3 regions of the Pseudomonas sp. BNK-30 genome follow, and region 3 is predicted to be linked to each of the others. Evidence: predicted binding sites of a transcription regulator. Region 3 holds the regulator's gene; each other region holds the start of a gene.
The links. Region 3 encodes sigma-54, which starts transcription at its own class of promoters, with help from an activator protein. Its sites were predicted from a motif close to ANTGGCATNNANNTTGCTNT; they were not measured.
Positions count from the first base shown of each region.

Region 1 (4,362 bases), 540 kb from region 3:
TCCTGGGACTGCGACATGCGCGCGGTCTCGGTGTTGTAGGACGTGGTGCTGTTCATCGACAGTTTCATGCCGTCGGCGTTGCCGGCAGCGCCATTGGACGCCCAGTTGCCCGCCGCATCTTCCACCGCCGGCACCCAACCAGTCATGGTGAAGGTGTTGTTGGTCACGGTGAACGATGCACCCGCCGGGTGCCCTGTGTTATCGGCAGTCATGCTGCTGACAGAACCATCGCTGCTGAAACTGATGGTGCCGGTCAGCGGCGTGGTGGAAGCAGGATCGAACGGGTTACGACCGTCGACCAACGTGTACATGGTCCATTCGTTCGTACCGGTTTTGCGGTAGAACTGCTCCATGGTGTGCTCGTTACCCTGGCTGTCGTACACCTTGGTCGGGAACGACTTGGAATAGGTCGTCTCGTCGGTAGGATCGAACGGCAGGTTCGGCACCATGGCGCCCGTACCATCATCGATTTCCAACGGAATGTCGGTGGCCGACGAATTCAGGTTGATGCCTTGGTCGATCAGCGAGGTGGCCTTGGGCTGCAGCGCCGACGTATCGATCTGCAGGTCGGTCAGCACGCCCTTCTGGATCTTGCCGGTCGCATCGGCAGCGTAGCCTTGCAGGCGCAGGCCGTCCGAGGTGACCACGAAGTTGTTCTTGTCGGCCTGGAAAGCACCGGCACGGGTGTAGACACGCGAGCCGTTGTCGGAGAGGACGAAAAAGCCCTGCCCCTGGATACCCATGTCCAGCACGTTACCCGTGTTATTGACGTCGCCCTGGGAGAACTGCTGCGAGATCGCCGCCAGACGCACGCCGTTGCCGACCTGGTTCTTGCCCACACCCAGGCGATTGGCGCCAGCATAGACGTCGGCGAACTCGGCACGCGAGGATTTGAAGCCGGTGGTATTGACGTTGGCGATGTTGTTGCCGGTAACGTCCAGCTGCTTGTTGGCTGCGTACAGACCGCTAAGGCCGATATTGAAAGACATGAATTCGCTCCTGTGCCGCGCTAGCGGGCCTTAGATACCGATGGTTTGTACGTCAGAGAGGGAGACCTTGCCGACGCCCGCAAGGTTGAGCACCATTTCGCCGGTGGCATTGAAGCTGACACTGGTCACCTTCGCTGGCAGCAGCGTGCTCATCTGCACCGACTGGCCATCCACGGTGGTGCTGGCGGTGAAGGTGTAGGTACCCGGGTCGACCTTCTCGCCACTGTTGTTGGTGCCGTCCCAGATGAAATCGGCATAACCGGCTGCCTGCTCGCCCAACTCGATGGTCTTGACGGTGTTGCCGTCCTTGTCCTTGATGGTGATCTTCGCTTCACTGATTGCCTGCGGCACGACGAACTGCGCATTGAAGCTCTGGGTGGTATCGACCACCGCCTTGTCGTTCTGCACCACCACCGAACGGCCGACCAGTGACGAGGCCTGAAGGGCCTGGGACGAAGCCATGGCATTGGTGATGCTGCTGACCGATTCGTTCAGGGAGGTGATGCCTTCCAGGCTGCTAAACTGCGCCAACTGGGCCACGAACTCGCCGTTCTCCTGCGGGTCCAGCGGGTTCTGGTGCTGCATCTGGGTAACCAGCAACTGCAGGAACGCGTCCTTGCCAAGCGCGTCGGTACCGGTCTTGGACGCGGTATCGGTGGCTTTCTTGGCGGTGCCACCGACGCCCGACGCAGTCAGGACATCATTGAGGTTCACACCGCTGGTGCTATCGACTGCCATGGTCTGGATTCCTTATCACTGACCCAGGGTCAGTACTTTCTGCATCATGTTCTTGGCGGTGTTCATCAGCTCGGCGTTGGTCTGGAACGCGCGGCTGGCGGAGATCATGTCAGCCATCTCCTCGACCACATTGACGTTCGGGTAGTAGACGTAACCGTCCTTGTTCGCCGCCGGATGGTTGGGCTCGTAGCGTGCTTCGAGGTTGCTCTGGTCTTCGATGATGCCCTTGACCTGCACACCCTGCCCTGCCTCACCCTGATCTTCGAACAGCGACTGGCTGCCGCCGGCTTGCGCATTCTGGAAGGTGGTGGCAAACACCGGGTGCCGCGCGCGGTAGGTCTGGTCGATGCTCGACGAAACGGTCTCGGCGTTGGCGATGTTGGAAGCAACGGTGTTGAGGCGGGTGTTCTGCGCACTCATGCCGCTACCGGCAATGTTGAAAACACTGGACAGGGACATGGTCATTCTCCGCGCAGGGCCGATACCAGCCCTTTGAATTTACTGTTGAGCAGGGTAAAGCTGGCCTGGAAGCCAATGGCGTTTTCCGTGTAGTTCGATTGCTCGATCTGGGCGTCCACGGTGTTCTGGTCGATCGACGGCTGCGTCGGCGTGCGGTACTGCAGCGTGTCGTCGGCCATTGCCAGGCCTTCGGCCTCGATGTGGCGGCTGTTGGTACGGTCCATGGCAAAGCGGCCACCGCTCTGCTGCTTCTGGCTTTCGGCGGCGAGCACCGAAGAGAAGTCCATGTCACGCGCCTTGTAATTGGGCGTGTCAGCGTTGGCGATGTTGTTGGCCAGCACTTCGGCGCGCTGGGCGCGGAAGCCCAGGGCCTTTTCATGGATGCCAAGCGCCTTGTCGAAACTGATGCTCATGTCGGGGAAACCTTCGAAGGTTGACCGGAATATCGTTGGCCAAGCTATAGCAAGGGCTGTGCCAATGTTTTGAAAGGCCGGAAACATTGGGCTGGAGCAGGGATGGCTGATGGCGCGATGCCAGAAAAGCGGCAAAAGGCTTCCGCCTGGAGAAGGGAAAGCGGCAATTGCCGGGCGGCAAAAGCGGCAAAACAAAAAATTGACGTCAAGCGGCGTGAGTGGCGACGGGGTGCAAAAGGCCTGCTTTTAGAGTGCGGGTTTCTTGAGATCGAACGCCGCGCTGGCGGCGCTCGATATCAGGCCTTCCCAAAACAGCCCGCAGCCCATCACTTGGCCTGGTAAATGATTCCCGGGCTGCACTGCACCATCTGGTAATGGTCCGGCAAACCATTGAGCGCCTCGGACGCCCCCAGGAAAAGATACCCACCCGGCTTCAGGGTGCTGTGAATACGCAGCAAGATGTCTTTCTTCACCTGTGCCGAGAAATAGATCAACACATTCCGGCAAAACACGATGTCGAACTTGCCCAGCGCGGCATAGCTGTCGAGCAGGTTGAACGAGCGGAACTCGACCCGGCTGCGAATGGCCGGTTTCACCGCCCAGCGCCCCGGCCCCTTGGTGTCGAAGTAACGCTGCAAGCGCTCCTGGGACAGGCCACGGGCGATCGCCAGGCTGTCGTACTCGCCGGTCTTGCAGTTGTTCAGCATCGAACCGGACAGGTCGGTGGCAACGATCTGCGCACCCATCTTCAACTGGCCCAGGTTGCTGCGCTCGAACTCATCGATGGCCATCGAAATGGAGTACGGCTCCTGGCCCGACGAGCAGGCCGCCGACCACATGCGCAGGCGCTGGCCGGGGTTGTTCTTGATGAACTCGGGAATGACCTTGTTCTTCAGCACTTCGAATGGGTAGGTATCGCGAAACCACAAGGTTTCGTTGGTGGTCATCGCATCCACCACCTGCTCGCGCAAGCCGCCACGTGGCTGGGCCTGGATGCGCTGCACCAGCTCACCCAGGCTCTTGATGCCCTGCTGCTCCATCAGCTTGTTCAGTCGGCTGGAGACCAGGTACTGCTTGTTCTCACCCAGCAGGATGCCACAGGCTTTCTCCAGGAATACCCGGAACTGTTCGAAATCCAAATTACCCGTAGACACTACTGCGGCCTCTTTTCAATCACAGGTACCGGGAGTCGCCTCCCGGCTACTTCAATGCGTTGCCTTGATCCGGTCGACCACGCGCTGGGCCAGGTCGTCCGGCTTGAACTTGGCCAGGAAGTCATCGGCACCGACCTTCTTGACCATCGCCTGGTTGAACACCCCGGACAACGAAGTATGCAGGCAGATATGCAGTTTTTGCATGCGCGGGTCACTGCGGATCTCGGCCGTCAGCGTATAGCCGTCCATCTCTGGCATCTCGATGTCCGAAATCATCATCAGGAACTCTTCTTCCGGCCGCTTGCCCTCGTCCACCAGCTTGCGCAGGTAGTCCAGAGCCTGGCGCCCATCATTGAGCGCCACCACCTCGACGCCGACCGTCTGCAGGCAGCGGCTGACCTGCTTGCGCGCCACCGACGAATCATCGACGGTCAGCACACGCAGCAGTACGGCCTTGTCCTGCGTGTCGGCATCGACCACACCGGCTGACACCGACTCGGACGACGGCGCCACCTCGGCCAGCACCTTTTCCACGTCGATGATTTCAACCATGCGGTTGTCCACCCGGGTGACCGCAGTCAGGTAGTGGTCGCGGCCAGTGCCCTTGGG
Region 1 covers NZ_CP179904.1:868,330-872,691, reverse strand. Annotated here, with positions in the region: gene flgE (flagellar hook protein FlgE) at 1-989, opposite strand, end outside; gene flgD (flagellar hook assembly protein FlgD) at 1,020-1,727, opposite strand; gene flgC (flagellar basal body rod protein FlgC) at 1,743-2,186, opposite strand; gene flgB (flagellar basal body rod protein FlgB) at 2,189-2,599, opposite strand; gene ACMGGN_RS04125 (hypothetical protein) at 2,702-2,941, shown strand; gene cheR (protein-glutamate O-methyltransferase CheR) at 2,926-3,753, opposite strand; gene ACMGGN_RS04115 (chemotaxis protein CheV) at 3,805-4,362, opposite strand, start outside.
Region 1: flgB (flagellar basal body rod protein FlgB) is a predicted target of sigma-54. The motif match lies at 2,646-2,665, and genes of this name have one in related genera.

Region 2 (4,362 bases), 2.7 Mb from region 3:
GCCAGGCCGATGAAGCCGCCGAAGGTGACGCTGTAGAAGAACATGAACCACCAGCTGTCACGATCACCCAGCGCCTTGAGGTAGTCGGCCATGGCCTTTGGCTTGGGCCGTTGTGGTGCATTGCGCGCGAGCAGGGCGAACACCACGACCGTCACCAGCAGCGGGATCACGGCGAAACCGAACACGTTGTTCCAGCCAAAGCCTGCGGCCAGCACCGGGGCCAGCAACGCGGCGAAGACGGTGCCGGAGTTGCCCGCGCCAGCGATGCCCATCGCCTTGCCCTGGTGTTGCGGCGGATACCATTGCGAGGCCAGCGGCAGCGACACGGCGAACGAGGCGCCGGCAACACCGAGAAACACACCGAGCAGCAGGGCTTGCTCGTAGGTGTGCACGCCCAGGTACCAGGCACAGGCCAGGGCGACAATCACGATGACCTGGCCGATCAGCCCGGCGGTTTTCGGTGAGAGGCGGTCGACCAGCAGGCCCATGACAAAACGCAGCACGGCACCGGCGAGGATGGGTGTTGCGACCATCAGGCCCCGTTGCTGTGCACTCAGTTGCAGGTCGGTGGCGATCTGTACGGCCAGCGGGCCGAGCAGGTACCACACCATGAAGCTCAGGTCGAAATACAGGAACGCAGCGAACAGCGTGGGCACATGCCCGGATTTCCAGAAGCTGGTACTCATCGAACACCTCACTCGGCAATGCAACGGAAACGAAAAGACGCCGCTACCCGGTCCACTGGCATGGAGGGGTGAGCGACGTCTTTGTCGGGGTTTGTGGGCAACCGCCGTTGGCTACCGGTGCGATATCTTCAGCAAGAGCTGGGCCAACATTGTACGGTCGCCTGCTTACCCCAGCATCTCGTGCATGGCGATGATCTGCTCAGCCACCTGGATCAGCTTCTGCTGGCGGCTCATGGCCTGCCGGCGCATCAGGGTGTACGCCTGTTCTTCGTTGCAGTCTTTCATTTTCATCAGCAGGCCTTTGGCCTGCTCGATGCGCTTGCGCTCGGCCAGTTGCTGGTCGCGGGCCTGCAGCTGGGCCTTGAGCGCCTGGTCGCTCTCGAAGCGGGCCATGGCCACGTCCAGGATTGGCTGCAAGCGGGCGGCGTGGATGCCCTCGACGATGTACGCGCTGACCCCGGCCTGGATCGCCTGGCGCATCACCCCGGGGTCATGCTCGTCGGTGAACAGCACGATCGGCCGCGGCTGGTCGCGGCTCACCATCACCACCTGTTCCATCACGTCACGGTCGGGTGAGTCGGTATCGATCAACACCACGTCCGGGTGCACCATCTCGACGCAGGCGGGCAGGTCGATGGTCAGGTCTGGCGCCTCGATCACCTCGAAGCCGGCTTCGCGCAGTGCAGCCTTGAGGCGGCCGAGCTTGTTCTGGGTATCGTCGATCAGCAGGATGCGCAGCATGTTGGTGACCCTCACAGACCGATACGGGCATCGGGCGTATCGCCCAAGGCGTGCAGGCTGAAGCTGCGGGCGTAGCCGTATGGGTCGCTGCCATCCCAGCGGATACCGTCGATCAGCAGGCTGCTGCGCATGGGCGTGCCAGGGCAAGCCACGCCCAGCGCCTCGGCGGCTTCTTGGTAAAGCGCCAGCTGCTGGACCTGGCGCGCCACGCCGAGGTAGTCGGGATCATCGCGCAGCAGCCCCCAGCGACGGAACTGGGTCATGAACCACATGCCGTCGGACAGGTAAGGCACATTGGCCCGCCCCTGATCGAACAGGCGCAGGGCATGATGGTCCTGCCAGTGGTTGCCAAGGCCGTCCTGATACACCCCGAGCAGCCGCGGTTCGATGTTTTCAATGGGCGTATCCAGGTAGGCGCTGCCGCTGAGCAGTTGCGCGGTGCCGTGGCGATTTTCCTGGCTTTGTTCGATGAAGCGGCTGGCGGCGAGGATCGCTTTGACCAGCGCCCGGGCGCTGTTTGGGTACTGCTCGGCAAAGGTGCGGGCGCAGGCCAGGACCTTTTCCGGGTGGTCGGGCCAGATCGACTGGCTGGTAGCCAAGGTAAAGCCCTGGCCCTGCGCTACGGCGGCGCCTGCCCAGGGTTCGCCGACGCAGAAGCCATCGATCCGGCCAGCCTGGATGTGCGCCATCATTTGCGCCGGTGGCACCACCACGCTATTGACGTCGTGCAGGGGGTGAATGCCTTGGCTCGCCAGCCAGTAATACAGCCACATGGCATGGGTGCCAGTGGGGAATGTCTGGGCGAAGGTCAGTTTTGCACCCTGCTGGTGCACGTGACGTGCCAGTGCTTCAGGTGTGGTCACAGCCTTGCGCTGAAGGGCGGGGGAGAGGTTGATGGCCTGGGCATTCTGGTTCAGCCCCATGAGCACCGCCATGTCGCTGGCCGGCACCCCGCCGATGCCCAGGTGCACGGCATAGACCAGGCCATAGAGGCAATGAGCGGCATCCAGTTCACCGCTGGCCAGTTTGTCGCGCAGGCCGGCCCATGAGCCCTGGCGTTTGAGGTTGAGTGTCAGGCCGTGTTGCTGGGCGAAGCCCTGGGTGGCCGCTACCACAACCGAAGCACAATCGGTCAGGGCCATGAAACCGATATCGAGGCTGGGTTTTTCTGGCGCATCGCTGCCGTTGACCCATGCCAGGGGTGATGTATTCACGTAGATCCTCGCCTGTACTGAATAGGCTGTGTGCAGGCGATGTAGCAACGCATGTGCCAAGGCGCTGTCATGCCGGCCGCACGCTGGCTATAATCGCAACCTCACTCACCCCTGAGCCTTGCCCGCCCATGTATACCCTGGCCCGCCAGCTGCTGTTCAAGCTTTCCCCGGAAACCTCCCATGACCTGTCCCTGGACCTGATCGGCGCCGGTGGCCGCCTCGGGCTCAACGGCGCGCTGTGCAAGCAGCCGGCGGCATTGCCGGTGTCGGTGATGGGCTTGAACTTCGCCAATCCGGTCGGCCTGGCGGCAGGCCTGGACAAGAATGGCGCGGCCATCGATGGCTTTGCCCAGCTGGGCTTCGGTTTTGTCGAGATCGGCACCGTGACCCCGCGAGCGCAGCCGGGCAACCCGAAGCCGCGCTTGTTCCGCCTGCCAGAGGCCACGGCAATCATCAACCGCATGGGCTTCAACAACCTGGGCGTCGATCACTTGCTCGAGCGGGTGCGCGCCGCGCGTTATGACGGTGTGCTGGGCATCAACATCGGCAAGAACTTCGACACCCCGGTAGAGCGCGCGGTCGACGATTACCTGATCTGCCTGAACAAGGTCTATGGCCACGCCAGCTACATCACCGTGAACATCAGCTCGCCCAATACCCCAGGCCTTCGCAGCCTGCAGTTCGGCGATTCGCTCAAGCAGCTGCTCGATGCCCTGGCCGAGCGCCGCGAACAACTGGCCGGCGAGCATGGCAAGCGTGTGCCGCTGGCGATCAAGATCGCGCCGGACATGAGTGATGAAGAAACTGCGCTGGTGGCGGCAACGCTGATGGAATCGGGCATGGATGCGGTGATCGCTACCAACACCACCATGGGCCGTGAAGGTGTGGAAAACCTGCCGTATGGCGGGGAGGCGGGCGGCCTTTCCGGTGCACCGGTACTTGCAAAGAGCACCCATATCGTCAAGGTGCTGTCGGCCGAGCTGGGCGGCAAGATGCCGATTATTGCTGCTGGGGGTATCACCGAAGGCCGGCATGCCGCAGAGAAGATTGCCGCTGGCGCGAGCCTGGTGCAGATCTACTCAGGCTTCATCTATAAAGGGCCGGCGCTGATCCGTGAGGCAGTGGATGCGATCGCCGCAATGCCGCGGGCATGATCACGCAGGCATAAAAAAGGGCCCCGTCAAGGGGCCCCTGGGCCTTAGCCCGCCGCCCGGATGGGGCGTGCATGGTGACTCGAATTCAGTGTCCTCGTTCAGCCAACGGCGTGATTTTCGTTGAGTCTATGGATGCCAGCGGTGCCAGTCATTCCGTCCCAGTTATCACCGCGACCTTCACGCCAGCCGTTGATCCAGGCTTGGCGAACAGAAGGAAGATTGAAGGGGCAAAGTTCGCGGGATTTGCCGGTGACCCCATATTGGTAGCCACGTGAATATGCTCTTTCCAACGGATCACGCTTAAGTCTTCTCATAGGGTGTTGCCCTCACTTGTTGACTGTAATGTCCCGTCGGCCTCTCCGAGGCCGGGCAGAGTCTTTCTGCCGGTTTGCGCCCGCTGCCGGCGTGGCGGGCTGAAAGTGCCACTTCGTTGCGAAGCGGCCTGAGACCAGTTCTAACGAATGCGAGTCACCGAGGGAATGATCGATTTGTCATAAGCACGTAACGTTTCCAAGGGTGAAGGGATAAGTAAATAAATGCGACTCAACCTTGTTTGGCGTTGAGCCC
Region 2 covers NZ_CP179904.1:2,993,854-2,998,215, reverse strand. Annotated here, with positions in the region: gene ACMGGN_RS13980 (nitrate/nitrite transporter) at 1-686, opposite strand, end outside; gene ACMGGN_RS13975 (ANTAR domain-containing response regulator) at 852-1,427, opposite strand; gene ACMGGN_RS13970 (CmpA/NrtA family ABC transporter substrate-binding protein) at 1,439-2,641, opposite strand; gene ACMGGN_RS13965 (quinone-dependent dihydroorotate dehydrogenase) at 2,770-3,795, shown strand; gene rmf (ribosome modulation factor) at 3,894-4,109, opposite strand.
Region 2: ACMGGN_RS13970 (CmpA/NrtA family ABC transporter substrate-binding protein) is a predicted target of sigma-54. The motif match lies at 2,683-2,702, and genes of this name have one in related genera.

Region 3 (4,362 bases):
GGACGACAAGCAAGGCGTAGCCACCTACACCGGTGACGTGATCATCACTCAGGGCTCGATGATGATCAAAGGCAATACCGTGACCATGACCCGCGCCGCCAACGGTGACATCGACGTGGTCACTTCGGTGGGCAACCTGGCCTATTTCGAGCAGCAGCAAAGCGCCGCCAAGCCTGACAAGATGAAAGGCTGGGCCGTGACCATCCAGTATCAGGCGCAAAAGGACACCGTGATTCTCACCGACCGCGCCAAGGTCGAAAACGAAGGCAACACCACCGAAGGCGAGAAGATCGTCTACAACACCAAGTCCCAGGTTGCGACCGCCGGTCGCGGCGGCAACGTGACCCAGCCACGTCAGCGCATCGACATGGTGATCCAGCCGAAGAAGAAGGCCGAGTAAATGGCAACCCTCAAAGCCCAGCACCTGGCCAAGAGCTACAAAGGGCGTCAAGTCGTGCGTGACGTCAGCCTGTCGATCGACAGCGGTCAGATCGTCGGCCTGCTAGGCCCCAACGGCGCAGGCAAGACGACCTGCTTCTACATGATCGTCGGCCTGGTCCAGGCCGACCAGGGGCGCGTGCTCATCGACAACCTCGATGTCAGCCATCAGCCCATGCACGGGCGCGCACGCGCCGGCATCGGCTACCTGCCGCAGGAAGCTTCGATCTTCCGCAAGCTGTCGGTGGCCGACAACATCATGGCCATCCTCGAGACCCGCAAGGAGCTCGACCGTGAGGGCCGCCGCAAGGAGCTGGAAAGCCTGCTGCAGGAGTTCCACATCAGCCACATCCGCGACAACCTCGGCATGAGCCTTTCCGGCGGCGAGCGTCGCCGTGTCGAGATCGCACGCGCCCTGGCAACCGCCCCCAAGTTCATCCTGCTGGACGAACCCTTCGCTGGCGTCGACCCCATTTCGGTCGGTGACATCAAGCAGATCATCCACCACCTCAAGGCCAAGGGCATCGGCGTACTGATCACCGACCACAACGTCCGCGAGACCCTGGATATCTGCGAAACCGCCTATATCGTCAATGACGGGCAACTGATCGCCGAGGGCGATGCGCAGACCATCCTGGCCAACGAACTGGTCAAGGAAGTTTACCTGGGTCACGAGTTCCGACTCTGATTCAGGGACGCGCCTGGAGCACTGGTTTTACAGCCTTGAATGGGCTTAAGTTGTTACAGTGCTCTAGGCAAACGCTACAATTTAAGGCATAAAACTTGCTTGAAATTGGCGCTCCGGCGCCCTCGTGTAGTGGATGGCGCATGCGCGCCGGCGAACAAGGTATTAGCCCCTGCCATGAAACCATCGCTCGTCCTAAAAATGGGCCAGCAACTGACGATGACCCCGCAGTTGCAACAGGCCATCCGCCTACTCCAGCTCTCTACCCTGGACCTTCAGCAGGAAATCCAGGAAGCGCTGGAGTCCAATCCGATGCTCGAACGTCAGGAAGACGGCGAAGACTTCGACAACAGCGACCCGATGGCGGATAACGCCGAGAGCAAGCCGGCCGCCGAAGTCCAGGACAACAGCTTTCAGGAAAGCACCGCCAGTGCCGAGACCCTGGAAGACGGTGAGTGGAACGAGCGCATCCCCAATGAGCTTCCGGTCGACACGGCCTGGGAAGACATCTACCAGACCAGCGCCAGCAGCCTGCCGAGCAACGATGACGACGAGTGGGACTTCACCACCCGCACATCAGCCGGCGAAAGCCTGCAAAGCCACCTGCTGTGGCAGCTGAACCTGGCACCGATGTCCGATACCGACCGCCTGATCGCAGTCACCCTTATCGACAGCATCAACGGCCAAGGTTATCTGGAAGACACGATCGAAGAGATCTGCGCCGGTTTCGATCCGGAGCTGGATATCGAACTGGACGAAGTCGAAGCGGTGCTGCACCGTATCCAGCAGTTCGAGCCTGCAGGCGTCGGCGCACGCAACCTGGGCGAGTGCCTGTTGCTGCAACTGCGCCAACTTCCGGCCAGCACACCATGGATGGCCGAGGCCAAGCGCCTGGTCACCGAGTTCATCGACCTGCTCGGCGGGCGCGACTACAGCCAGCTGATGCGCCGCATGAAGCTCAAGGAAGACGAGCTGCGCCAGGTCATCGAGCTGGTTCAGAGCCTCAACCCGCGCCCGGGATCGCAAATCGAGTCCAGTGAGCCGGAATACGTGGTGCCCGATGTCATCGTGCGCAAGGACAGCGATCGCTGGCTGGTCGAACTGAACCAGGAAGCGATCCCGCGTCTGCGGGTCAACCCGCAATATGCCGGCTTCGTCCGCCGGGCCGACACCAGCGCCGACAACACCTTCATGCGCAACCAGTTGCAGGAAGCACGCTGGTTCATCAAGAGCCTGCAAAGCCGCAATGAAACACTGATGAAAGTCGCCACACAGATCGTCGAGCATCAGCGCGGTTTCCTGGACCACGGCGACGAGGCAATGAAACCCCTGGTACTGCATGACATCGCCGAAGCCGTGGGCATGCACGAGTCGACCATCTCGCGGGTGACCACGCAGAAATTCATGCACACGCCACGCGGCATCTACGAACTGAAATACTTTTTCTCAAGCCACGTCAGCACCTCCGAGGGCGGAGAATGCTCGTCCACGGCAATCCGCGCGATCATCAAGAAACTGGTTGCGGCGGAAAATCAGAAAAAGCCATTGAGTGACAGCAAGATCGCTGGTTTACTGGAGGCACAAGGCATCCAGGTAGCCCGTCGCACCGTCGCCAAATACCGCGAGTCTCTCGGCATCGCACCGTCGAGCGAACGCAAGCGACTGATGTAGCCCCTCGGATCTGCCACAGCGTTTGTGGGGCAGGTGCAAGACCTGCCTCTTTATGCACGGGCAACAAAGGAGAAGCTGTATGCAAGTCAATATCAGTGGACAGCATGTAGAAGTCACCGAGCCGCTGCGCGATTACGTGCTTGAAAAGCTCGCCCGGGTGGAGAGTCACTTCGACAAGATCACCAACGTGCAGGTCATCATGAAAGTCGAGAAGCTGCAGCAGAAGGTCGAAGCGATCCTGCAGATTCCAGGCGGTGAAGTGGTTGCCAACGCCGAACACGAAGACATGTATGCAGCGATCGATGCCTTGGCCGACAAGCTCGACCGCCAACTGAAAAAACACAAGGAAAAACAGCAAAGCCTGCTGCAAGGTGCAGCCGCCCGCTGATCCCCTCATCCATGATCCGACTTGAAACCATCCTGACCCCCGGCCGTTCCCTGGTGAACGTGCCGGGTGGCAGTAAGAAGCGCGCCTTGGAAAAGGTCGCTAATCTGATTGCCGATCAAATACCCGAGCTGGAGATGCAAGACGTCTTCGAAAAGCTGATCGCTCGTGAAAAGCTCGGTTCCACAGGCTTCGGCAATGGCATCGCCATACCTCACTGCCGGCTCGAAGGCTGCACCTCTCCCGTCAGTGCCCTGCTGCACCTGGATGCTCCGATCGACTATGACGCCATCGATGGCGCGCCAGTCGACCTGCTGTTCATCCTTCTGGTGCCGGAGGCTGCCACCGACGCCCATCTGGAACTGCTGCGCCAGATCGCCAGCATGCTGGATCGCAAGGAAGTTCGCGAGCGCCTGCGTGCCGCCAACAGCAGCGAGGCCCTGTACCAGGTAGTCCTGGACGCACAGAACGAGCACTGAACATGCGCCTGATCATCGTCAGCGGCCGGTCCGGCTCCGGCAAGAGTACCGCCCTCGACGTGCTGGAAGACAACGGCTTTTACTGTATCGATAACCTGCCTGCCGGTTTACTGCCGCAGCTGGCGGAAAACGCGTTGATCCATACAGAGTTGCTGCAACCGAAAGTGGCAGTGTCCATTGATGCCCGCAACCTGCCCAGCCACCTGTCACGCTTCCCCGAACTGCTCGCCGAAGCGCGTGGCCGCCATATCCAGTGCGATGTGCTGTTTCTCGACGCCGACGAGGACACGCTGCTCAAGCGTTTCTCCGAAACGCGCCGGCGTCATCCGCTGACAAATGCAGATCGCTCACTGGCCGAAGCGATCCGCGTGGAAAGCGAACTGTTGGGGCCAATCTCCGACCTCGCCGACCTGAAGATCGACACTACCAGCCTCAACCTTTACCAACTGCGCGACTCGATCAAGTTGCGCCTACTCAATCAGCCTGAGCCCGGCACCGCATTCCTGGTCGAATCGTTCGGCTTCAAGCGTGGCATGCCGGTCGATGCAGACCTGGTTTTCGATGTACGCTGCCTGCCCAACCCGTACTGGAAGCCCGAACTGCGTGAGCATTCTGGCCTGGATCAGCCGGTTATCGATTACCTTGCCGCGCAGCCGGATGTCGAAGAGATGTTTACCGATATCTCGACCTACCTGCTCAAATGG
Region 3 covers NZ_CP179904.1:332,242-336,603, reverse strand. Annotated here, with positions in the region: gene lptA (lipopolysaccharide transport periplasmic protein LptA) at 1-400, shown strand, start outside; gene lptB (LPS export ABC transporter ATP-binding protein) at 401-1,126, shown strand; gene ACMGGN_RS01555 (RNA polymerase factor sigma-54) at 1,301-2,794, shown strand; gene hpf (ribosome hibernation-promoting factor, HPF/YfiA family) at 2,874-3,182, shown strand; gene ptsN (PTS IIA-like nitrogen regulatory protein PtsN) at 3,194-3,658, shown strand; gene rapZ (RNase adapter RapZ) at 3,661-4,362, shown strand, end outside.